4 regions of the Azospirillum sp. NS33 genome follow, and region 2 is predicted to be linked to each of the others. Evidence: predicted binding sites of a transcription regulator. Region 2 holds the regulator's gene; each other region holds the start of a gene.
The links. Region 2 encodes PhoB, which activates phosphate uptake and scavenging genes when phosphate is short. Its sites were predicted from a motif close to TNTCATAAAACTGTCA; they were not measured.

Region 1 (5,915 bases), on a different contig from region 2:
CTACCGCATGCCCCACGACCTGGTGCCGGCGCCGCGCCGCGTGCTCGCCGCCGCCGCCGCCTTCTTCGCCGACCTGCCGGCGGTGAGCCGGCGGCGCCAGGCGCGGGTCGGCGCCGAGGTGCGCCGGACACCGCCCCCGGGTTCGGAGCGGCTGCCCGCCTACTACCGCCAGAACTTCCATTTCCAGACCGACGGCTACCTGTCCGCGGACAGCGCGCGGCTCTACGACCACCAGGTGGAGGTGCTGTTCGGCGGCGGCGCCGATGCCATGCGCCGCCAGGCCCTGGTGCCCATCCATGTCCATTTGAGGGACCGCCGCCAGGCCGCCTGCCGGCTGCTCGACGTCGCCGCCGGGACCGGCCGCTTCCTCACCTTCGTGAAGGACAACCATCCCCGCCTGGAGGCCGTGGCGCTGGACCTCTCCCACGCCTATCTGGCCGAGGCGCGCCGCCGCCTGGCGCCGTGGGCGCGCAGCACCCGCACGGTCCAGGCGCTGGCCGAGGCCATGCCGCTGCCGGACGCCAGCCAGGACGTGGTGACCTGCATCTACCTGTTCCACGAGCTGCCGCGCCGGGTGCGGCCGCGGGTCGCCGCGGAGATCGCCCGGGTCCTCAAGCCGGACGGGATCGCCGTGTTCGTGGACAGCCTGCAGGCCGGTGACGACCCCGCCATGGACGGGCTGCTGCGGCTCTTCCCGGTGGCCTTCCACGAGCCGTACTTCGCCGACTACGCCGCGACCGACCTGCCGGCGCTGTTCGCCGGTGCCGGTCTTGCCGTCCGGTCGTGTGAGCTGGCGTTCCTTTCGAAAGTGATGGTTCTTGCGAAATCCGGTTCTTCGTGATCGTATCGGGCGGAGGCGCAATCGGCGCCAAGCACGAAGGCTGTCATATAGTTGTCATATTACTGTAATATTGTTGTCGCCGGCGCTCGCCCCGGGTGCCGACGGGTGGCGGACCATGGAACCTTTGGCGGGCCGGCCGCATTGCCCTTCCCGCGATCCATCCGACACCAGGGCGCCAAGCGGAACCGACGATGACCGACACCCCCGAGTCCAACCGTGAGACCGAGCTCAAGCTGAGCGTCCGCCCCCAGGATCTGGAGGCGCTGCGCCGCGCCCCGGTGCTGAAGGGCCGCGGCCGCGGCCGCGCCGTCACCAAGGCCCTGGAGAGCGTCTACTTCGACACGCCCGAGCGCGCCCTGTCGGCGCGCGGGGCGACGCTGCGGGTGCGCCGGCAGGGCGACGCCTACATCCAGACCGTGAAGTCGTCGCCGTCGTCGGAGTCGGGCCTGACCCGCGGCGAATGGGAGGCCGCGGTGGACGGGCCGTCCTTCGACCTCGCCAAGGTGGTGGACGCCGAGGCGCTGGCCCTGCTGGACGGCGTCGAGGCCGCGGCGTTGGCGCCGGTGTTCGAGACCCACATCCAGCGCAACGTCCGGGTGCTCACCGGCTTCGGGGTGGCCGGCGCCACCATCGAGGTGGCGATCGACCAGGGTGAGATCCGGCTGCCCGACGGCGCCACCCTGGCGGTGTCGGAGCTGGAGCTGGAGCTGAAGGGTGGCGACAGCGCCGCCCTGTTCGAGCTGGCGGCCGACCTCGCCAAGGTCGCGCCGCTGCGCCTGGAGACCCGCACCAAGGCGGCGCGCGGCTTCGCCCTGGCCGACGGCACCGCCGACGGGCCGGTGAAGGCGGAGAAGGTGGCGCTGGACGCCGAGGACACGGTGGAGACGGCGCTGGCCCGCATCGTGCGGAGCTGCCTGACCCACGCGGCGGTGAACGAGGCCTGCACGCTGGCCGGCGACGACCCCGAGGGTGTGCACCAGATGCGGGTCGGGCTGCGCCGGCTGCGCTCCGCCCTGGCCCTGTTCCGCCCCTTCCTGCCGCCGGACCAGTACGACTGGATGGTGGGCGAGGTGAAGTGGCTGGGCTCGGTGCTCGGCCCGGCGCGCGACTGGGACGTCTTCCTGACCGAGCTGTTCGCCCCGGTGCGCACCGGCTTCGCCGACGCCAACGGCCACGGCAAGCCCCTGCTGGCCGACCTCGACGGGCTGGAGGCGGCGGTGCGGGCGAAGCGCGACGCCGCCTACGCCGGGGTGCGCGAGGCGCTGATGTCGCCGCGCTACGGCGCCTTCCAGCTCGACCTCGCGGCGTGGCTGGAGCGCCAGGGCTGGCGGGCGCAGCCGGTCAGCGAGCAGTCGGCCCGCCTGTTCAAGCCGGTGGCCGAGCTGGCCGGCGAACTGCTGGCCAAGCGCCACCGCAAGGCGCGCAAGGCCGGCCGCGGCTTCGCGCATCTGTCGGTCGACGACCGCCACCAGCTGCGCATCGCCATGAAGAAGTTGCGCTACGCCACCGAGTTCTTCCGCACCCTCTACGACGAGAAGGCGGCCAAGCGCTATGGCGCGGAGCTGTCGGCGTTCCAGGATTCCCTGGGCCACCTCAACGACGTGGCGACGGCGACCCGGCTGATGCACGGCCTGCACGACGACGGCAGCCCGGTGGCCCCGGGCGAGGCCCGCGCGGCCGGGCTGGTGATCGGCTGGCACGCCCGCGGCATCGCCGTGCTGGAGCCCCGGCTCTGCCGCGCCTGGGAGGAATTCGCCGACGCGAAGCCCTTCTGGTCCAAGCCCCCCCACTCCCCGTAACCTGGGCCGACCATGCGCGCAATCCTCGTCGCCAACATCAAGGGCGGGTGTGGCAAGACCACCATCGCCACCCATCTCGCCGCCGCCTACGCCAGGGCCGGGCACGCCACGGCGCTGGCCGACGTCGACCGCCAGCGCTCGTCGCTGGGCTGGGTCGAGCGCCGTCCGCCGGCCGCCAGCGCGCTGGTCGGGATCGATTGGGCCAAGGACTTCGTCGACCCTCCCAAGGGCACGCAGCGCCTCGTGATCGACGCCCCGGCGGCGCTCAAGGCCAAGCAGATCGAGGAGCTGGTGCGGATGGCCGACATCGTCGTCCTTCCCGTGCTGCCCGGCGCCTTCGACGAGCAGGCGACCCAGCGATTCCTGAAGAAGCTGGAGGAGCTGAAGCCGATCGCCAAGAACAAGAAGGCGGTGGCGGTGGTCGGCAACCGCATGAAGGCGCGCACCAAGGCGTCGGAGCGCCTCGACGCCTTCCTCGGCGGCCTCGGCCACACCGTGGCGACGCGGCTGCGCGACAGCCAGATCTACTCCGACGCGGCGGCCAGCGGCCTCAGCCTGTTCGACCTGACGGGCAAGCGCGCGGCCGAGCACCGCGCCGACTGGGACACGCTGCTGGCCTACATCGACGCCAACACGTAGGGGGGCTTCACGCCCCCCGGTCGACCAGCCGGTCGTAGAGCGGCAGGGTCAGGAACGGCACGAACGCGTCCGCGGTGGCCACGTCGCCGAACAGGCGGGCGGCCTCTTCCCAGAGGCCGGCGGCGAAGGCCTCGGCGCCGACGCGCTGGCGCGCCGCCGCCAGCTCCTCGGCGATGGTGCGGTGGATCAGGTCGGCGGTCACCGTGCGGCCGTCGTCCAGCGCCGCGCCGTGGCGCTGCCACTGCCACAGCAGGGTGCGCGCGACGTCGGCGGTGGCCGCGTCCTCGACCCGGTCGAACAGGTGCACCCAGCCGGTGCCGCTCAGCCACGCCTCGACATAGGCGAGGCCGACGGCGACGTTGCGGCGCAGCCCGGCCTCGCTCCTCGGACCCGGCGGCGGGTCGAGAAGGCCGGCCGCCGCGACCGCCGCGCCGTCCGGCCCGGGGCTGGCGGCGGGGCCGGCGGGCGGGCGGGTGTCGAACACCGACCGCGCGACCTCCACCAGGGCGGGGTGTGCGACCCGCATGCCGTCCTGGCCGGCGGCGACCGCGCGCTCCGCCGCGGCGCGCACCTCGGCGAGGGCGGCGTCGTTGGCGGCGGTGTCGTAGGGGACCGGCAGGGCCGTGGCCATCCCGCCGATCACCGGCAGGCCGCGGCGGTGCCCGATGGCCACCGCCAGCCGTCCCTGCGCCGCCACCAGCGGGCACGCCGCGGTCAACGCCGCGCGGTCGGGCAGGGCGAAGGCGGGGTCGTCGCGCAACGCCCTGGCGACGCTGAGGATGTGGTCCCAGGGCCCGCAGGCGAGACCGGCGCAGCGCCCGCGCAGTTCGTAGACGATCTCGTCCAGCTCCAGGGCGGCGTGGATCGTCTCCACCATCACGGTGACCCGGACGGCGCCGTGGGGCAGGCCGAGGTACTCCTCGGCCACCGTCAGCGCCTCGTTCCACAGCCGCGCCTCGAAATGGCTTTCCAGCTTGGGCAGGCAGAGATAGGGGCCGCTGCCCCGCTCGATCAGCGCCCGGGCGTTGTGGGCGAGGAACAGGGCGGTGTCGAACAGGGCGGCGGACACCGGTTCGCCCTCCATGAGGACGTGGCGCTCCGGCAGGTGCCAGCCGCGCGGGCGCACCTGGAGCACGGCGGCGTGGCCGCCGGCGGCGTGAGCCCGGCCGCCGTCGGGGTCGCTGTGCGCGAGGGTCCCGCGCACGGCGTCGCGCAGGGTGGCCTGGCCCTCCAGCAGGTTGGCCCAGGTCGGCGCGGTCGCGTCCTCGAAATCGGCGGTGACGACGGCGGCGCCGGAGGTGAGCGCCGCGACGAACGCTGCGCGCTCAGCCGGCGGGGCGGCGATCTCGACCCGGCGGTCCTGCAGGTCGCGGGGCGGCGGGGCGGCGCTCCAGGCGGCCTCGCGGACCGCCCGCGTCTCCGGCAGGACGTCGGGCCGCGCCCCGGCCCCGATGCGGGCCTGGCGGGTCTCGCGGACCGCCAGCAGGCGCTGGCGCTCGGGCCCGAAGCGCCCCTCCAGCTCGGCCAGGAGGGCCAGGGCGTCCGGCGTCACCACGCCGTCCGGTCCCGGCGTCACGGGCCCCAGGACCTCCAGACCGGAGATGATGGTCGCCATCGCGTGTTCCCCTCGGTTCATCGGTCCTTCGCCCGCGGCGCGGCCCCATTCCAACCGGGGGTATAGCACAGGCGTGAGGGTCGCCCAAGGCGCGCTGTGCCGCGCCCGCCCGGGGCTACGGGGCGTCGACCTTGGTCTCGGCCGACACGGCCCCGGGCGCGGCCGACACGGCCCCGGGCTCGGCCGACACGGCCCCGGGGTCGGCCGTCCCGGCTCCGGGCTCGGCCGTCCCGGCTCCGGGCTCGGCCGTCCCGGCCAGGGCCATGGCCGCGCCGGCCAGGGGATGGTTCTCCACCACCACCCGGCGCAGCCGGTCGGACACCACGTGGGTGTAGATCTGGGTCGTGGCGATGTCGGCGTGGCCCAGCATCTTCTGGACCGAGCGCAGGTCGGCGCCGCGGTCCAGCAGATGGGTGGCGAAGGCGTGGCGCAGCACGTGGGGGCTGACCTTGTCGGGGTCGATCCCGGCCGCCACCGTCAGGTCCTTGAGGAGCTGGGCGAAGCGCTGGCGCGTCAGGTGCCCGTCGGCGGAGCTGCGCGAGGGGAACAGGAAGCCGGCCTGGCGGCCCTCGCGCCCGCCCACCAGAAAGGCGGGGCGCAGCGGCAGGTAGGCGGCGATGGCGGCGCTGGCCGGCTCCGACAGCGGCACCATCCGCTCCTTGCCGCCCTTGCCGCGCACGATCAGGCCGCGGCCGTCGCGCAGCAGCCCGGCCAGCGGCAGCCCGACCAGCTCCGACACCCGCAGCCCGGTGGCGTAGAGGATCTCCAGGAGCGCCACCAGGCGCATCCCCTCCGCCCCGCCGCGCCGGCGCGCCGTCTCGATCAACGCCAGCACCTCGGCCTCGGACAGGATCTTGGGCAGCGGGCGGCCCTGGCGCGGGCTGTCCAGGGCCGACGACGGGTCGTCGGCGCGCCGTCCCTCCGACACCAGGAAGCGGAAGAACTGGCGCAGGGCCGACAGCCGGCGCGCCACCGTGCGCGGGGCCGGCGCCACGCCGGAGCGCACGAGGTGGTCGAGGTA
Region 2 (5,915 bases):
ACTGGCCCTGTCGGGCGCCGGGGCGGGCAACTACCGTCTGCCGGGCGCGGCCGGACTCGTCACCGGAGACGTCAGCAGGGCGCCTTTGACGGTCACCGCGAACGACGCCACGATCCTGGCCGGCGCCCCGTTGCCCACCGGCACACTGAGCTATTCCGGCTGGGTCGACGGTGAGGGCATCGGCAATCTGACCATCGTTCCCATGGTCTCGGTGGCCGTGGGCGGGCCGTTCGCGCCGGGCACCTATGCGCTCACCCCCGGCGGCGGGGAGGCGCTCAACTACGCCTTCGTCTACGTGCCCGGGTCCCTGGTGGTGCTTGCCCAGCCGGCGGTCAGCGTCGAACGGACCCAGGACCTGCCGCCGGTGAGCGCGGGCGTGTCGCCGGTGGAACTGGTCGGCCGGTCCGGGTGGGGCGTGACCCCGGACACCCTTCCGCTGTCCGGCACGCTGCCCCTCAGCGTCGCGCCTGCCATTCTGGAGCGGCTGCCCAACCTGGAAGCCCTGCTGGCACAGGCGGGCGACGACGACTGACCGGCCCCGCCCATTGGCCGCGTCCCCTTGCAGCGGCCGCGGCCGCATCATGGCTGCGCGTTGCCGTGGCGCCGGAGCTGCGCTATGGTGGTGAGGCTGTGCGCGACTGGGCGATGCTGCGGCGGATCGCCTGTTCGTTGACATTTGGATCAATTTTTAGCAAACTCGCGGGACGATTGCGGCCGGGTGACGATCCGGGCAACTCGGCTAAGGAGTGGGCGGCCATGGGCGTATCCATCCCCAACGCGTCGGATTGGAAGTTCTTCCGGCTCTCCGGCGCCACCAGCGAGCTGGGGCGCGGCGGGCTGTCGACCGACTACCGCCAGTTCTCCGTGTCGAAGCCCGGCGAGTTCAACTTCAAGCTCAACAACTCCTACACCAGCGTCCAGATCGTCAACAGCCGCAACGAGGTGATCGTCGACGCGAAGTCCGCCGAGGACATCGCGACCGCCAGCGCCAAGCTGGAGGCCGGCACCTACACCGCGGTCGTCCAGCAGCAGATGCGCGGCGTGAACGGGCGCAAATACGAGCTGGAGGTGTCGCAGCGGTCCACGGCGATGGTGCTGGCGTCGGGGGCGACCCTGACGGGGACGGCGCGCGACGTCGTCGGCAGCGACCCCGGGGTGCAGAAGCACAGTCTGAACGTCGTCCAGGGCGGCGACTTCAACATCGACTTCACCCTGCCCTACAGCCGCTGGGCCATCATGGGCAAGGACGGCAAGGTGGTCGCGGCGGGCGACACCATGAAGCCCGGCGAAGACAACGACTTCCTGAAGAAGACGACGCACAAGCTGGAGCCCGGCCAGTACGAGGTGATCCTGGTCCCGCCGAAGGACACCGGCGGACAGGAGATCCCCTTCCGCATGACCTTCGTGCCGAAATCGGCGGACGTGGAGACGCCGGCGGCCGAGGAGCGGCCCATGGACCGCATCCTGCGCGAGCGCGAGGCGCGCCTGCAGCAGTGGGCCGCCGAGGAGGCCAACGGCACCACCGGCAGCGGCCAGCCCTACAAGATGACGTTCGCGCTGGCGTGAGGGTCGGGCCCGCCCCCAGTGGGTGGGCCGCGAAACCGTAGGCACGCCCAGCGACCTGCGCTATGCTCCGCGCCATGGATTTCACGGACACCCAACTCCACCGGTACGCGCGCCACATCATCCTGCCCGAGGTCGGCGGCACCGGGCAGGCGACGCTGCTGCGGTCGCGAGTCCTGGTGGTGGGCGCGGGCGGGCTGGGCTCGCCGCTGCTGCTGTACCTCGCCGCCGCCGGCGTCGGCACCATCGGCGTGATCGACGACGATGTCGTCGACCTGTCGAACCTGCAGCGCCAGGTCATCCACGACGCCGCATCGCTGGGCCGGCCCAAGGTGGAGAGCGCCGCCGCGCGCATCGCCGCCCTCACCCCCGACGTGCGGGTGGAGGCCCACCAGGCGCGGCTGACGCGCGACAACGCGCTGGATCTGATCGGGCGCTACGACCTGGTGGCCGACGGGTCGGACAACTTCGCGACCCGCTTCCTGCTCAACGACGCCTGCTATTTCGCCGGGCGGCCGCTGGTGTCGGCGGCCATGCTGCGGTTCGACGGCCAGGTCTCGACGTTCAAGGCGCATCTCGGCGGTGCGCACCCCTGCTACCGCTGCGTGTTCCGCGAGCCGCCGCCGCCGGGCATGGTGCCGTCCTGTTCGGAAGGCGGCGTGCTGGGGGCTCTGGCCGGGCTGGTGGGCAGCCTGCAGGCGACCGAGGTGCTGAAGGAGCTGCTGGGCATCGGCGAGAGCCTGTCGGGCAGCCTCCTGATGGTGGACGCCCTCAACGCCGGCTATCACCGCATCGCCGTGAAACCCGATCCGGAGTGCCCGCTGTGCGGCCGGCACCCCACCATCACCGACCTGTCCATCCACTGACGCCGCCCCGCGGAGGCCTGGGATGCAAGGACCCGACAGCCTGTCGATCGTGGTGTTTTCCGGCGGTTTCGACCGGGTGCACTACGCGCTGGTGATGGCCAGCGCCGCCGCCGCCACCAACCGCCGGGTGACCCTGTTCTTCACCGGGCGGGCCCTCCGGGCCCTTGTGCACGAGCACGAGCCCGGCGTTCTCGGCTGGCACGATCTCGACGCCGCCGACGACGGCAGCCGCCCGCTGGAGCGCGACCGCTACTTCGCCAAGCAGGGGCTCGCCACCTTCGAGGAGTTGCTGGACGCCTGCGTCGCGCTGGGGGTGTCGGTGATGGCCTGCGAAATGGGGCTCAAGGCGCTGGGCCTGCCGGCCGACCGCGCCCGCCTGCGCGAGGACGTCCCGGTCCAGCGCGGCGGGGTGGTGACCTTCCTGAACGAGGTCACCCCCGGCGGCGCCACCCTGTTCGTCTGAGGGAGGCCGACCATGCCGGATGCCGCCGACGTCGCCGTGCTCCACGCCGCCAACCGGTTCGAGGCGGTGGCCGCGGCCGCCATGGATCACCCCGCCGACCAGCCCGGCCTCGCCCGGCTGGTCGCCGAGACCCGCGCCCGGGGGCCGGCGTTCGCCGGCGCCGTGGCGCACGCCCTCACCATCATGATCGGCTGGATCGCCGAGGACGACGCCGCCCGCTTCGCGACGAAGATCGCCGTGCTGCGCGACGCGGTGTCACGGCTGGCGTGACGCCCCGGCAGGGTCCAGCGGCAAACCCGGCAGGGTCCAGCGGCAAACGGGCGGTCCGAAGACGGAGGCGGTGTCCCCGGCGGCACCGGCGCGCCGAGCGGCGCTCAGGTCGACTTCATGTCGAGGGCGTAGCCGGCGGAGCGGACGGTGCGGATGAGGTCCGCTTCGGTCTCTTCGTTCAGGGCCTTGCGCAGGCGGCGGATGTGGACGTCGACGGTGCGCGGCTCGACGTAGACGTCGTGGCCCCACACCACGTCGAGAAGCTGCTCACGCGAGAAGACGCGGCCGGGGTGCTGCATGAAGTGGCGCAGCAGCCGGAACTCGGTCGGGCCGAGGTGGACGTCGCGGTTGTTGCGGCGCACCCGGTGGGCCGCCAGATCCATCATGACGTCGCCGAAGCGCAAGGTCTCCTCGGCCAGACCCGGCGCGGCGCGGCGCAGCACGGCGCGCATGCGGGCCACCAGTTCGGTCGGGGAGAACGGCTTGGCGATGTAGTCGTCGGCACCTGAGTTGAGGCCGCGCACCCGATCCGCCTCCTCGCCGCGCGCCGTCAGCATGATGATCGGGATGTCCCGGGTCTTGGGGTTGCGGCGCATCTGCCGGCACACTTCGAGCCCCGACATCAGCGGCAGCATCCAGTCCAGCAGCACGATGTGCGGCGTCTGTTCGTTGGCCAGCAGCAGGGCTTCTTCCCCATCGGCGGCGGAGATCGCGCGAAAGCCTTCCTTTTCCAGGTTGTACTTCAGCAGAGTGACGATGTCGGCTTCGTCCTCGACGACGAGGACCAGCGGCTTCAACGCCGAGTTCATGACTCCCCCACTGTGTCGGCGCCCGTCCAGCGCCCGCGTCTGCTCAAGCATCGTCCGCCTCTTCCGGCGTCACGACCGCGAAACTGCTCGCGTCGTTCTTGGGCCGTTCCATCATCAGGGCCTCCCCCACCACCAGGAAGTGGATGGTTTCCGCCACGTTGGTGGCGTGGTCGCCGATCCGCTCCAGGTTCTTCGCCATGAACAGCAGATGCGCGCACGGCGTGATGTTGCGCGGATCCTCCATCATGTAGGTGAGAACCTCACGGAACAGGCTGGTGTAGAGGTCGTCCAGCTCCTCGTCGCGCTGCCAGGCGGCGATCGCCTTCTCCACGTCGCGCTCGATGTAGGCGTCGAGCACGTCCTTCATGATCTCCTCGACCAACCGCCCCATGCGCGGGATGGCCGCCGCCGGGCGCACCACCGGAACCTGGGCCAGCGCCAGGGAGCGCTTGGCGATGTTGGCCGCGTAGTCGCCGATGCGCTCCAGATCCGCGGCGATCTTCAGCGCCGAGACGATCTCCCGCAGGTCCTGCGCCATCGGCTGGCGCAACGCCAGCAGGCGGATCGCCTCGCCGTCGATGTCGCGCTCGTACTCGTCGAGGCGCAGGTCCGTCTGCATCACCTGGGCCGCCAGCCCGACGTCGCGCCGGGACACGGCCTTCACCGCGGCGCCGACCTGCGCCTCGGCAACCCCGCCCATCTGGGTCACCAGATTTGACAGGCGTTGCAGCTCCTGGGCGAAGGAGCGGACGATGTGCTCGTTGGTCATGGCATTTCCCCCCAACGGCCGCCGGGCGGCGGCCGTGCCCGCCGCCTTGTCTGCCGGCGGCCGTGTCTTCCGCCCCCGTCCCGGCGGCCCGCCGGCCGCGCTCAGCCGTAGCGGCCGGTGATGTAGCCCTGGGTGCGCTCGTCGCGCGGGTTGGTGAAGATCTCCTCGGTGTCGTCGCACTCCACCATGTCGCCCAGGTGGAAGAACGCCGTCTTCTGCGAGACGCGCGCCGCCTGCTGCATGTTGTGGGTGACGATGACGATCGTGTAGTTCTCGCGGAGCTCGTCGATCAGCTCCTCGATGTGCGCCGTGGCGATCGGGTCGAGGGCCGAGCAGGGCTCGTCCATCAGGATCACCTCGGGGCTGACGGCGATCGCGCGGGCGATGCACAGGCGCTGCTGCTGGCCGCCGGACAGGCCGGTGCCCGGCTCCTTCAGGCGGTCCTTCACCTCGTTCCACAGGCCGGCGCGCTGCAGCGACGTCTGCACCACCTCGTCCATCTCGTCGCGGTGGGTGGCCAGGCCGTGGATCTTCGGGCCGTAGGAGATGTTGTCGTAGATCGACTTGGGGAACGGATTCGGCTTCTGGAACACCATGCCGACCCGGGCGCGCAGCTGCACCGCGTCGACCTTCTTGCCGTAGACGTCCTCCCCGTCGATCGCGATCAGCCCTTCGACCCGGCAGTTGTCGATGGTGTCGTTCATCCGGTTGAGGCAGCGCAGGAAGGTGGATTTGCCGCAGCCCGACGGACCGATCAGCGCCAGCACCCGGTGTTCCAGGATCTCGATGTTGATCCCTTTGAGCGCCTGCTTCGCCCCGTAATAGACCTTGACGTCGCGGGCCACCATCTTGGTGCCCGCCGGAGCGGCGTTCGCCGCCATCTTGGCCGGGCTCGCCTGGACGTTCGTCTGGATGTTCATGATTACCACCGCCTCTCGAAGCGTTTGCGCAGGACGATCGCCACGGCGTTCATGGCGATGAGGAAGCCGAGAAGGACCATGATCGCCGCCGACGTGCGTTCGACGAAGGCCCGTTCCGGGCTGTCGGCCCACATGAAGATCTGGACGGGCAGGACCGTCGCGCTGTCGGTGAAGCCGCCGGGGATGTCGACGATGAAGGCGACCATGCCGATCATCAGCAGCGGCGCGGTCTCACCGAGCGCCTGGGCCATGCCG
Region 3 (5,915 bases), on a different contig from region 2:
CGAGCTCCAGCTCCTCCACGAACAGCAACGGCCGCCGCGTCTCCAGCGCGTGCAGCAGCCGCTGCACGCCGTCGAGCGGCCCGCTGGCCCCCACCGCCAGGGCGACCCGGCCGGCCACGGCAGCGGGTGCCGCGGCCCCGATCACGGCTCCGGCTCCGGCAGCGGGTGCCGTGGCGGCGCCGTCCGCCACCGCGGTCACCGTGGTGATGGTGACGCCCACCTCCGCCGCGAGGCGGCCGACCAGGCCGTGCAGCGCCGCCGCGGCCAGGGCGTCCGTGGCGCCGGCGAGGTGGGGGTCGCCGGCGCCGGGGCGCTCCGCCGCGGCCTCCAGCGCCCGGGTCAGCTCGGGCACGGCGGCGGCGATCCGCTCCAGCCGCGCCAGGCGCTCACGCCGCTCCTCCAGCCCCGCCTCCTGGGCCGCCAGCAGGGCACGGTAGGGCTCGACCAGCAGCGCCCAGCCGGACAGCGCGAGCAGCCCGGCCACCGCCAGGGCGGCGGCCCGCGACGGCACCCGGCCGAGCCAGGCCGGCGGCGGCGCGGCGGGGGTCCGGCTCGCGCTCATGGTGCGCCTGCCCCGGCCAGCGCGGCGGCGATGCGGAACCGCTCACGCCCGCGCACCGGGTCCTGGACCACCGCCGTCTCGAACCGCACCGCCGCCAGCCGCGGCGAGGCGTCGAGCAGGGCGATCAGCTCCGCCGCCGCCGGGGCGTAGCCGGCGATGTGGATCGTGCCGTCGGCAAGCCGCAGGGAGTCGAGCCACACCCCGTCGGGCAGCCGCGCCGAGAGCTCCGCCACCACCCCCAGGGCCAGCGGCGCCGCCGCCTTGCGCGCGTCCAGCGCACCGGCCGCGCCGCTGCGCCGCTCCAGCTCCTGTTGCAGGCGCAGGGCCAGAGCGGCGCGGTCCTGGAGGGCGTCCAGGCGGGCCTCCAGGCGCTGCCCCCGCCAGTGGGCGAGCAGCGGCGGCGTCGCCAGCAGGGCGGCGCCCAGCGCGACGGGCAGCAGGACCAGCAGGCGCGGCCGGCGGCCGGCCGGCGCCGGGGCCGCCGCGTCCGCGGGATCGTTGAGGTCGACGGCCGCCCCGTCTGGGCCGGCGACGCTCACCCGCGCCACCGTCAGGCCGCGGGCGGCGGCGGCGGCGGCGGCGCGCGCGGCCATGGTTCGCGGCACCAGCACCAGCGCCACCCGGATCTGGCGCCCCGCCCGCCCCACCACCCGGGCGTGGAAATGAACCTCTTCGGCCCGGAACGGCGTTTCCCGGTCCATCTCGAAGGCCAGCACGGCGCGCAGGGTGCCCTCGGCCACCGCCGGGAGGGTCACCGTCCGGGCCAGCGCCCAGGCGGCGGGAAGCCGCAACTCCACCGCACCGCCGCCCGGCACCGCCCCCTCCAGCGCGCCGTCGGCCGACACCGCCACCACCGGCCGGCGGCGGCCGGCGGCCAGCGGCCCCAGCAGCGCCGCCATCTCGGCCAGCCACCAGCGCGCCGCTGCAGCGGCGGGGCGGCCGAGACGGGCGAAGGTCGGGAAATGGGCGGCGACGGCGATCGTGTGACGTCCACTCATGGCTCAATCCAGCAGGCTGTCGACGGTGATTTCGGGTGCCGCCACCAGGTCGGGCCAGGGCCGGCCGCCGTCGAGGCGCACGGACAGCCGCACCAGCGCCGGCAGGAACCCCGCCTCGGTCCAGCCGTCGCGCCAGCGCGGCGGCGCGGTGCGGGTGTCGCCGCCGAAATAGGCGAAGGACAGCGCCTCCACCCCGTCCAGCAGCACCCGGGAGCGGGCCGGCCGGTCGTCCTCCCCCAGCGCCTGCCACGCCAGGCGCAGAGTCGCGTCGTCGCCGCGGAACAGGGTGACGTCGGCCAGCCCGGCCTCGCCGAGGTGCGGCGGCGGGGTGGTGACCAGGCGCAGCCGCGCCGCCTCCCCCTCGAACACCACCACCGGCTCGCCACGGCGACGGGCGAGGGGGTAGGCACGCTCCACGAGGCGGCGCAGCAGGGCCTGCACGGCCGCCGGCCGCTCCATGGCGTCGGCCCGCGCCGCGCCGGCCCGCCAGGCGGCCAGCCCGAACCGCATGCCGCCGCCCAGCACCGCCATCAGCAAGCCGAGCACCGTCATGGCCACCAGGAGTTCGAGCAGGGTGAAGCCGCGCCGCGCCGCCCTCATGGCCGCCCCAGCACGACCGTGGACAGGCGGGCGAGCGGCCGCCCGTCGGGCGCCGCGACCACCACCGTGGCCACCAGCGGCCGCAGCGCCAGCGGCGCGTCGGCGGCCACCCCGGCGATCGCCATCGGGGTCAGCGTGGCGTGCCACACGCGGCCCTCTCCGGCGTCACCTTCCAGGATGGGGCTTTCCAGAACGGGACCCTCCAGCACCGGCCGGCCGCCGGCCGCCCCCAGCCCCGCCAGCACCGAGGCGGCGACCAGCTGCGCCGTGCGGCCGTCCGCCGCCGCAGCGCCCAGCCGCAGGGCTCCGCCGAACTGCGGCAGCACGGCGGCCGACGCCATGGCCAGCACCGCCAGCGCCACCACCACCTCGATCAGGGTGAAGCCGCCGGCCGGCCGCGCCCCGGCACCGTCAGCGGCCATGGCCGACCGTCCCGGTCAGCCAGTCGACGGCCACGCTGTGGCCGCCGGGCTGAACCACCAGGAGGACGGCGGTGGCGCCGCCCTCGGGAAAGAAGGTGACCCGCGGGCCGCCGTCGACGACCCGCACCGACACCCCGGCGCCGAGCCGCCACGCCGGCCAGCCGGGGGCGCTGAAACGGCCCGCCTCGGCGTCCAGGACGAAGGTCGCCGGGGCGCCCCCGCCCAGCGCCGCCGCCCGCGTGGCGCGCAGCGCGGTGGTCAGGTCGCGCGCCGTGACCGCCGCCGCGGCCGCCGGGCCGCGGCCCAGCGCCGGCACCAGCATGGCCGCCAGCAGCCCCAGCATCGCCAGAACGACCAGCAGTTCCAGCAGCGTGAACCCGGTGCGCGCCGGGCTACCAGCTCGTCTCATCGCGGTCCTCGCCGTCGCCTCCGGGCTGCCCGTCGGCACCCAGCGACGCGAGATCGTACGGCCCGTGCTGGCCGGGGCTGCGGTAGAGATACGGCACGCCCCAGGGGTCGAGCAGGGACTCCCGCGTCTTGATGTAGGGGCCGGCCCAGCGCGCCACGCCCGGCGGCGCCGACACCAGCGCCTGGAGCCCTTCGCCGGTGGTCGGATAGCGGCCGGTCTCGAACCGGTAGAGGTCCAGCGCGGTGCCCAGGTTCTGCACCTGCACCCGCGCGGTTTCGCGCTTGGCGGCGCCCAGGTATTTCAGCACCTGCGGCGTCGCCACCACCGCCAGCAGGCCCAGCACGGCGAGCACCACCAGCAGCTCCAGCAAAGTGAAGCCGGCGCGGGCCGGGGACGGCCGTCCCGGCCGCGCCGACCGCGCCGCCCGCCCCACGGACTCAGAACCGGTAGCGCAGGCCAATTTTCACCTCGTGCGCCCGCAGCTCGCCGTCGGTGGTCGCCACGGTGCCGACCGTGGACGACCCGCCGGTCTCGAACTCGCCGAGGTCGATGTAGCGGTAGCCGAGGTCGATGACGGCGCTGTCGGACATGGCGTAGGCCACGCCGGCCTGCAGCGACCAGGCGACGTTGGTCTTGCTGTCGCCCTCCTCGCGGATGCGGCCGGCGCCGTAGGCGTATTCGATGTCGTCGACGTCGTTGATGGCGACGCCCAGCCCGCCGCCGACGTAGGGGGTGAAGGCCGTGCCGGTGTCGATGTCGTAGTAGAGGTTGGCCATCAGCGCCCAGCTCGTGACGTCGGCGTCGGCCGTCAGCGCGGTGCCGCCGAAGGTCTCGTTGGAGTCGATGGCGAAGCCGGGCCGGTAGCCGAGCGTCAGGTCGGTGCGCAGGCTCCGGGTGATCTGGTACCCGACGCCCGCCTCGACCAGGAACGACTCGCCGGCGTCGCCCTCGAAGCCGGTGCCGCTGGCCACCGAGCCGTCGAGATCGCGGCCGAACGAGGCACCGACGTCGGCGCGCAGGTAGAGGCCCTGCGCCGCCGCACCCTCCGCCATGGCGACCAGGGCGCCGAGCGCCGCGAGGCCCAGCACGACCCGATCGGGAAATGTCTTCATGATCCATTCCTTCATTGATCGAATTTCCCGACGGGCGCCGGAACCACCCGTTCGGCGCCGTCGCTCCGGACGGCAAAATCCCTGAGCTTTTAGGACACTCCCACTTACAAATTTATGACGGACGGATGAAGTAATTCTAGAAGTTCCACCACGCCAGCAATTTAACAATGCTGTCATATTATTTACAAACCATTCAGGCACACCTGCATGGATTCAGACGATTCGCGACCGCAGGGCCGGTCCGCGCAAGGGAGGGTTGTTGCATGAAGCTCTACGACATCGAGCACAACGCGCGCGCCGATCTGGCCGCCCGCGGCATCCGTGAGGAGAACACCTTCGAGAACGTGATGCAGCGCCACCTGGCGCGCCGCGCGATTCTCCGGGGCGGGGCGCTGGCCGCCGCCGCCGCCGCGGTGCCGGGCCTGCTGCTGGGCGGTGCCGGCGAGGCCGAGGCGGCCGCGGCGCTGACGTTCCAGGCGCTGGCCAAGACCAAGGCCGACACCATCACCGTGCCGCCGGGCTACGCCGCGCACGTGGTGATCCGCTGGGGCGACGCGCTGTTTCCCGGCGTGGGCGGCTTCGACATCCACAACCAGACCGGCGCCGACCAGGCCAAGCGGTTCGGCTTCAACAACGACATGGTGGCGCTGTTCCCGCTGCCCTACGGCGCCCCGGCGACGCTGGGCGGCCGCTTCCCGCACACCAGCTACCTGATGTGCGTGAACCACGAGTACTCGGTGGGCGCCAACCAGTTCCCCGACTTCCCGATCCTCGGCGGCCGCGACGATTCCGTCGCCAACGGCCTGCCGACCCGCAACCAGGTCGAGGCGATGATGGAGGCGCTGGGCGTCTCCGTGGTCGAGATCAACATGGTCGACGGCCGCTGGGTGCCCAACGTCAACTCCGCCTACAACCGCCGCGTCACCGCGACGACCGCCATCGAGATCACCGGCCCGGCGCGCGGCGACACGCTGATGCAGACCCCCGGCGACCCCACCGGCACCGTCATCCTCGGCACCTTCGCCAACTGTTCGGGCGGCCTCACCCCGTGGGGCACCTATCTCAGCGCCGAGGAGAACTTCGACGGCTACTTCAACAACCTGGCCGGCCTGACCGACCCGACGCTGCTGGCGCTGCACAAGCCGTTCCCGTTCTTCAACAGCGCGGCGACGGTGGCCAACGCCACCGACTTCACCCTGTTCTGGGAGCTCTACGACCAGCGCTTCGACCTGTCGACCGCGGCCGGCGCCAAGGAGCCGTTCCGCTTCGGCTGGGTGGTCGAGGTCGACCCCTACGACCCGACCGCCACCCCGAAGAAGCGCACCGCGCTCGGCCGTTTCAAGCACGAGGCCGCGCAGTCCGTGCTCAACGCCGCCGACCGCGTCACCGTCTACAGCGGCGACGACGAGCGGTTCGAGTACGTCTACAAGTTCGTCTCCAACCAGGCGATGAACCGCGCCGACCGCACCGCCAACGGCTCGCTGCTGGACGACGGCGTGCTCTACGTCGCCAGGTTCAACGACGACGGCACCGGCCAGTGGATGGCGATGACCCACGCGGCGCTGGAGGCGGTGTCGCCGGGGACCTTCCGCAACCAGGCCGACGTGGTGATCCGGGCCCGCGAGGCGGCCGACCTGCTGGGCGCCACGGCGATGGACCGGCCCGAGGACATCGAGGCGCCGCGCGACGCCACCTTCCGCGGCGACGGGCGCGTCTATGTGGTGTGCACCAACAACACCCGCCGCACCGCCGCCGACGCCGACGCCGCCAACCCGCGCGCCAGCAACGCCGCCGGCCACATCATCGAGATCG
Region 4 (5,915 bases), on a different contig from region 2:
CCGTCGCCGACCACCACCTTGGTGCCGGGCAGGCCGGCGATCTTGAGGAACTCCTCCAGGTTCTTCTCCACGGCGACGCGGCCGACGTACATCAGCAGCGGCCGCGGCAGGCCGGCCAGCATGTCCGGGAGGCCCTGGTCGCCGGGGTGGAACAGCTCGGTGTCGACGCCACGGGTCCAGCGCCGGATGTTGGTGAAGCCGCGGGCCCTCAGGTCCTGCTCGATGGACGCGGTGGCCACCATCACCGCCGCCGCCGGCTTGTGGAAGCGGCGCACCACGGCGTAGCTCCACGCCAGCGGCACCGGCACGCGGTCGCGGACGTATTCGGGAAACCGGGTGTGGTAGGCGGTGGTGAAGGGAATCGCGCGCTTCAGGCAGTAGCGCCGGGCGGCGTGGCCTAGCGGCCCCTCGGTGGCGATGTGGATGCAGTCGGGCCGCAGCGCGTCGATCATCGGCGGCAGCCGGCGCCCGGCGCCGAGGGCCAGGCGGATTTCCGGGTAGGTGGGCATCGGCAGGGTGCGGAAGCGGTCGGGGCCGATCACCTCCACCACATGCCCCATCTGCTCCAGCTCGGCGCGCACGGTCGCGATGGTCCGCACGACGCCGTTCACCTGGGGGTGCCAGGCGTCGCTGACGATGAGGATGTTCACGCGGCCGCCTTGACCGAGTCCCGGCGACGCAAGACTTCCGCCCAGTTGATGATTTCCAGCTCGCCGGTTTCGTGCTCGACCAAGGCGGTGCAGGATTCGACCCAATCGCCGTCGTTGCAATAGAGTACGCCTTCCATGTCCCGCATCTCTGCGTTGTGGATGTGTCCGCAGATGATGCCGTCAACCTCGCGTCGCCGCGCCTCCTCGGCCAGAGCCTCTTCGTATTTGCCGATATACTCGACGGCGCTCTTGGCCTTGTGCTTGAGATAGGCGGATACGGACCAGTAGGTAAAGCCCAATTTGCGACGGGCCCAATTCAGGGCGGTGTTGACGTTGAGGAGGACGACGTAGGCCTGGTCGCCGATCAGCGCCAGCCATTTCGCGTATTTCACGACGGCGTCGAACTGGTCGCCGTGGATGATGAGATAGCGGCGGCCGTCGGCGCCGGTGTGGATGGCCTCCTCCATCACCTGGACGCCACCGAACTGCAGGCCCACGTACTCGCGGGCGGCCTCGTCGTGGTTGCCCGGGATGTAGACGACCTGGGTGCCCTTGCGCGCCCGGCGCAGGATCTTCTGGACCACGTCGTTGTGGGCTTGCGGCCAATACCAGCTCTTGCGCAGCCGCCAGCCGTCGACGATGTCGCCGACGAGATAGAGGAAGTCCGATTCGTTGTGCTTGAGGAAGTCGAGCAGCAGGTCGGCCTTGCAGCCCCGCGTTCCCAAGTGGACATCGGAGATCCAAATGCTGCGATATCGTTTCACGCCGGAGATCCCGTCCATAATCCGCACTCCGTCCCTGGTGCGACAAGGGATAGTCAAGTCACAGCCCCTATACATCCAAATGTGGCCCTTGACAATCCTGTCGATAAGGACGAACTAACCCCGTCGTCAATTTGACACATCGCCGTGTCGTAGTAACAGTACAGTATTTTTACTGTCATAATGCGGTAACACTCGCGCGGGCTTGCCCGGGAAGGACCGACGTTGAAGGCTCTCATCTCTGAACCGGCGTCCACGGCGGTCTCCTTGCCGCGCCGCCGCATCCTGGTGATCCACAACCCTGTCGCCGGCGGGCGGCGGACCCGGCGGCTGCGGGTCGCGGTCGAGGCGCTGGCCCAGCGCTACGGGGCCAGCGTGACGGTGCACGCCACGACCGGGCGTGGCGACGCCGAATCGCTGGCGCGCAGCCTGGCCCCGGGAGCCTTCGATGCGGTGGCGGTGGCCGGCGGCGACGGCACCATCAACGAGGCGATCAACGGCCTGGCGGCGCGCGGCGGCGGCGCGGTCGCACCGATTCCCATGGGCGTGGTCGCGCTCGGCACGGCGAACGTCCTGGCCCACGAGCTGGCCTTGCCGCTCGACCCGGTGGCGGCGGCCGGCGTGCTGGCGATGGGCGCCGAGCGCCCGATCCACCTCGGCGTCGCCAACGGCCGCTGCTTCGCCATGATGGCCGGGGTCGGCCTCGACGCCCAGGTGGTGGAGCGCGTGGACTCGGGCGTGAAGCGGCTGATCGGCAAGGGCGCCTACGTGCTGGAGACGCTGGGCCAACTGGCCGCGGACCGGGAGCGGCGCTACCGCGTGACCGTCGACGGGGTGGTCCACGAGGTGGCGTCGGTGATCGTTGCCAACGGCCATTTCTACGGCGGCACCTTCGTGTGCGCGCCGGACGCCTGCCTCAGCGACCCGCGCCTGCACGTCTGCCTGTTCCCCGGCCGGGGGCGCTGGAACGCCTTGCGGTACGTCTGGGGTGTGACGGCGGGGCGCCTCCGGCACTTCCGCGACTACCGGGTGGTGCCGGCCAGCCGGATCGTCATCGAGGGGCCGGACGGCGACGCCGTGCAGGGCGACGGCGACGTCATCGCCCGCGTGCCGGCGGAGATCGCCGTCTCCCCCTGGACCCTCCCGGTCCTGGTGGGGCAGGGCGTGCGGATCACGAACGACAGGACTGAACGATCAGACGCATGACGGGGCCTTCACGCGCCTGATCGTCGTGCCGCGATCCGGTACGGCAGCGGCCTGGGATGGGCCGGTGGCGACGGTGCCCCGGCCCGGCACCGCCGCGACACGATGCCGCCGCGACGGTGCCCGTCGTGCCAAGGCCGGGGAGCCCTACGCCCGCTTCTTCTTTTTGGAGCGGGCCTGCAAATAGGGGGCGAGGTAGCGGCCGGTGTAGCTGCGTTCGACCCGGGCGACGTCCTCGGGGGTGCCGGCCGCGACGATCTCGCCGCCGCCGGTGCCGCCCTCGGGGCCGAGGTCGATGACCCAGTCCGCGGTCTTGATGACCTCGAGGTTGTGCTCGATCACCAGCACCGTGTTGCCCTGGTCGACCAGGGCGTGGAGCACCTCCAGCAGCTTCTCCACGTCGGCGAAGTGCAGGCCGGTGGTCGGCTCGTCGAGGATGTAGAGGGTGCGCCCGGTGGCGCGCCGGCTCAGCTCCTTCGACAGCTTGACCCGCTGCGCCTCGCCGCCCGACAGGGTGGTGGCGGGCTGGCCGACGTGGATGTAGCCCAGCCCCACCCGGTCCAGGGTCTCCAGCTTGTCGCGGATCGACGGCACCGCCTTGAAGAACTCCTTGCCCTCCACCACCGTCATGTCGAGCACGTCGGCGATGCTCTTGTCGCGGTAGAGGATCTCCAGCGTCTCGCGGTTGTAGCGCTTGCCGTGGCAGACGTCGCAGGTGACGTAGACGTCGGGCAGGAAGTGCATCTCGATCTTGATGACGCCGTCGCCCTGGCACGCCTCGCAGCGCCCGCCCTTGACGTTGAACGAGAAGCGGCCGGGGCCGTAACCGCGGGCCTTGGCCTCGGGCAGGCCGGCGAACCAGTCGCGGATCGGCGTGAAGGCGCCGGTGTAGGTCGCGGGGTTGGAGCGCGGGGTGCGCCCGATCGGCGACTGGTCGATGTCGATGACCTTGTCCAGGTGCTCCAGCCCGTTCAGCGCGTCGTGCTCGGCCGGATGCTCGCGCGCCCCCATCAGCCGGCGCGCCACCGCCCGGTACAGGGTCTCGACCACCAGGGTCGACTTGCCGCCGCCCGACACCCCGGTGACGCAGGTGAAGGTGCCCAGCGGCACCCGTGCGGCGACGTCCTGCAGGTTGTTGGCGCGCGCCCCCGTCACCTCCAGAACCTGGCCGGGGTGGCCGGGACGGCGCGCCGCCGGCACCGGGATGCCGCGCGTCCCGTTGAGGAACTGGGCGGTCAGGCTGGCCGGGTTCTGCTGCACCTCGGCCGGGGTGCCGTGCGCCACCACCGTGCCGCCATGGGCGCCGGCGCCCGGGCCCATGTCGACGAGGTAGTCGGCGCTGCGGATGGCGTCCTCGTCGTGCTCCACCACCAGCACCGTGTTGCCGAGGTCGCGCAGCCGCTTCAAGGTCGCCAGCAGGCGGTCGTTGTCGCGCTGGTGCAGACCGATCGACGGCTCGTCGAGCACGTAGAGCACGCCGGTGAGGCCGGAGCCGATCTGCGAGGCCAGGCGGATGCGCTGGCTCTCGCCGCCCGACAGCGAGCCGGAGCCGCGGCCGAGCGTCAGGTACTCCAGCCCGACCGCGTTGAGGAAGCCCAGGCGCTCGTTGATCTCCTTGAGGATGCGGTGGGCGATCTCGCGGTCCTTGGGGCGCAGGTGCTCCGACAGCGCGGCGAACCACGCCCCCGCCTCGGCGATGGACATGGCGGCGGCGTCGGAGATGTGGTGGCCGCGCACCTTCACCGCCAGCGCCTCCGGCTTCAGCCGGGCGCCCTTGCAGGTCTCGCAGGGCTGGGAGGACTGGAATTTCGACAGCTCGTCGCGCACCCAGGCGCTGTCGGTCTCGCGGAAGCGGCGCTCCAGGTTGTTGACGATTCCCTCGAAGGCCTTGTGGGTCTGGTAGTTCCGCAGCCCGTCGTCGTAGGTCATGGTGATCGGCGCGCCGTCGGAACCGAACAGGATGGTGCGGCGCACCTCCTCGGGCAGGCCCTCCCACGGCGTGGTCATCGCCACGTCGAAATGGCGGCACAGGCTTTCCAGCGTCTGGTCGTAGTACTTGGACGAGGAGTTGGCCCAGGGCGCGATCGCCCCCTTGGCCAGGGAGCGGCCCTCGTCGGGCACCACCAGCAGGGGGTCGAAGTAGATCTTCGAGCCCAGGCCGTCGCAGGCCGGGCAGGCGCCGAAGGGGTTGTTGAAGGAGAACAGGCGCGGCTCGATCTCGGGGATGGTGAAGCCGGACACCGGGCAGGCGAACTTCTGGGAGAACACCGCCTGCTCGCCCGAATCGGCGTTCTCCACGAAGACGATGCCGTCGGCCAGCGCCAGCGCGGTCTCCAGGGAATCGGCCAGGCGGTTGCCCAGGCCCTCGCGCACCACCAGGCGGTCGACCACCACCTCGATGTCGTGCTTGAGCTTCTTGTTGAGCGCCGGCACCTCGTCGATCTCGTGCATGGTGCCGTCGACCCGCACGCGCTGGAAGCCGCGCTTGCGCAGCTCCTGGATCTCCTTGCGGTACTCGCCCTTGCGGCCGCGCACGAAGGGGGCCAGCAGCAGCAGCCGGGTGCCCTCGGCCATCTCCTGGATGCGGTCGACCATCTGGCTGACGGTCTGGCTCTCGATGGGCAGGCCGGTGGCGGGCGAGTAGGGGATGCCGACGCGCGCCCACAGCAGGCGCATGTAATCGTAGATCTCCGTCACCGTGCCCACGGTCGAGCGCGGGTTCCGGGAGGTCGTCTTCTGCTCGATGGAGATCGCCGGGGACAGCCCCTCAATGGAGTCGACGTCCGGCTTCTGCATCAGCTCGAGGAACTGGCGGGCGTAGGCCGACAGGCTCTCGACGTAGCGGCGCTGGCCCTCGGCGTAGATGGTGTCGAAGGCCAGCGACGACTTGCCCGACCCGCTGAGCCCGGTGATGACGATCAGCCGGTCGCGCGGCAGGTCGACGTCGACGTTCTTCAGGTTGTGTTCCCGCGCGCCGCGGACGCTGATGGTCTTGTTCATGGAGTGTTCTTAGCCGAAAGCCATGCCGAAAGAAAGAGGGCGAGCGGGCGCCGGAGCAGAGCCCGCACAGATATGGACGGCACGCCCGCCGATTGCCACCAGCGCGATGCCGCGTTGCGGCGGGCGCACGAAACCGCTTCCCCCGACGCCGCCGCGCGCGGTATACGTTCTTGGTATGTTCCAGTGAGGGCGTGCCATCATCGTCCGTTGACCCGGCGGGGCCCGGCGTGCTTCGTTGCGCGACGGAGGGACGGCACCGGGAACGCCCTGGTCACCCGCAGGAGGAGAGACAGTGCCATGA

Region 1: AC6H2I_RS12895 (CYTH and CHAD domain-containing protein) is a predicted target of PhoB. The motif match lies at 894-909, and genes of this name have one in related genera.
Region 3: AC6H2I_RS26550 (PhoX family protein) is a predicted target of PhoB. The motif match lies at 4,208-4,223, and genes of this name have one in related genera.
Region 4: AC6H2I_RS23785 (diacylglycerol/lipid kinase family protein) is a predicted target of PhoB. The motif match lies at 1,588-1,603, and genes of this name have one in related genera.

Annotation. Positions count from the first base shown of each region.
Region 1 covers NZ_BAAKJB010000012.1:117,866-123,780, reverse strand. The annotation lists gene AC6H2I_RS12900 (class I SAM-dependent methyltransferase) at 1-841, shown strand, start outside; gene AC6H2I_RS12895 (CYTH and CHAD domain-containing protein) at 1,033-2,640, shown strand; gene AC6H2I_RS12890 (nucleotide-binding protein) at 2,653-3,279, shown strand; gene AC6H2I_RS12885 (malate synthase) at 3,287-4,894, opposite strand; gene AC6H2I_RS12880 (site-specific tyrosine recombinase XerD) at 5,010-5,915, opposite strand, start outside.
Region 2 covers NZ_BAAKJB010000001.1:280,887-286,801, forward strand. The annotation lists gene AC6H2I_RS01270 (YDG domain-containing protein) at 1-532, shown strand, start outside; gene AC6H2I_RS01275 (hypothetical protein) at 757-1,566, shown strand; gene AC6H2I_RS01280 (HesA/MoeB/ThiF family protein) at 1,641-2,429, shown strand; gene AC6H2I_RS01285 (DsrE family protein) at 2,452-2,892, shown strand; gene AC6H2I_RS01290 (hypothetical protein) at 2,905-3,162, shown strand; gene phoB (phosphate regulon transcriptional regulator PhoB) at 3,267-3,971, opposite strand; gene phoU (phosphate signaling complex protein PhoU) at 4,015-4,740, opposite strand; gene pstB (phosphate ABC transporter ATP-binding protein PstB) at 4,842-5,621, opposite strand; gene pstA (phosphate ABC transporter permease PstA) at 5,663-5,915, opposite strand, start outside.
Region 3 covers NZ_BAAKJB010000042.1:44,649-50,563, reverse strand. The annotation lists gene gspM (type II secretion system protein GspM) at 1-562, opposite strand, end outside; gene AC6H2I_RS26580 (PilN domain-containing protein) at 559-1,560, opposite strand; gene AC6H2I_RS26575 (type II secretion system protein GspJ) at 1,564-2,160, opposite strand; gene AC6H2I_RS26570 (type II secretion system protein) at 2,157-2,582, opposite strand; gene AC6H2I_RS26565 (prepilin-type N-terminal cleavage/methylation domain-containing protein) at 2,572-2,991, opposite strand; gene gspG (type II secretion system major pseudopilin GspG) at 2,975-3,424, opposite strand; gene AC6H2I_RS26555 (outer membrane protein) at 3,429-4,103, opposite strand; gene AC6H2I_RS26550 (PhoX family protein) at 4,367-5,915, shown strand, end outside.
Region 4 covers NZ_BAAKJB010000033.1:18,564-24,478, reverse strand. The annotation lists gene AC6H2I_RS23795 (glycosyltransferase family 4 protein) at 1-650, opposite strand, end outside; gene AC6H2I_RS23790 (UDP-2,3-diacylglucosamine diphosphatase) at 647-1,432, opposite strand; gene AC6H2I_RS23785 (diacylglycerol/lipid kinase family protein) at 1,637-2,617, shown strand; gene uvrA (excinuclease ABC subunit UvrA) at 2,762-5,614, opposite strand; gene AC6H2I_RS23775 (single-stranded DNA-binding protein) at 5,912-5,915, shown strand, end outside.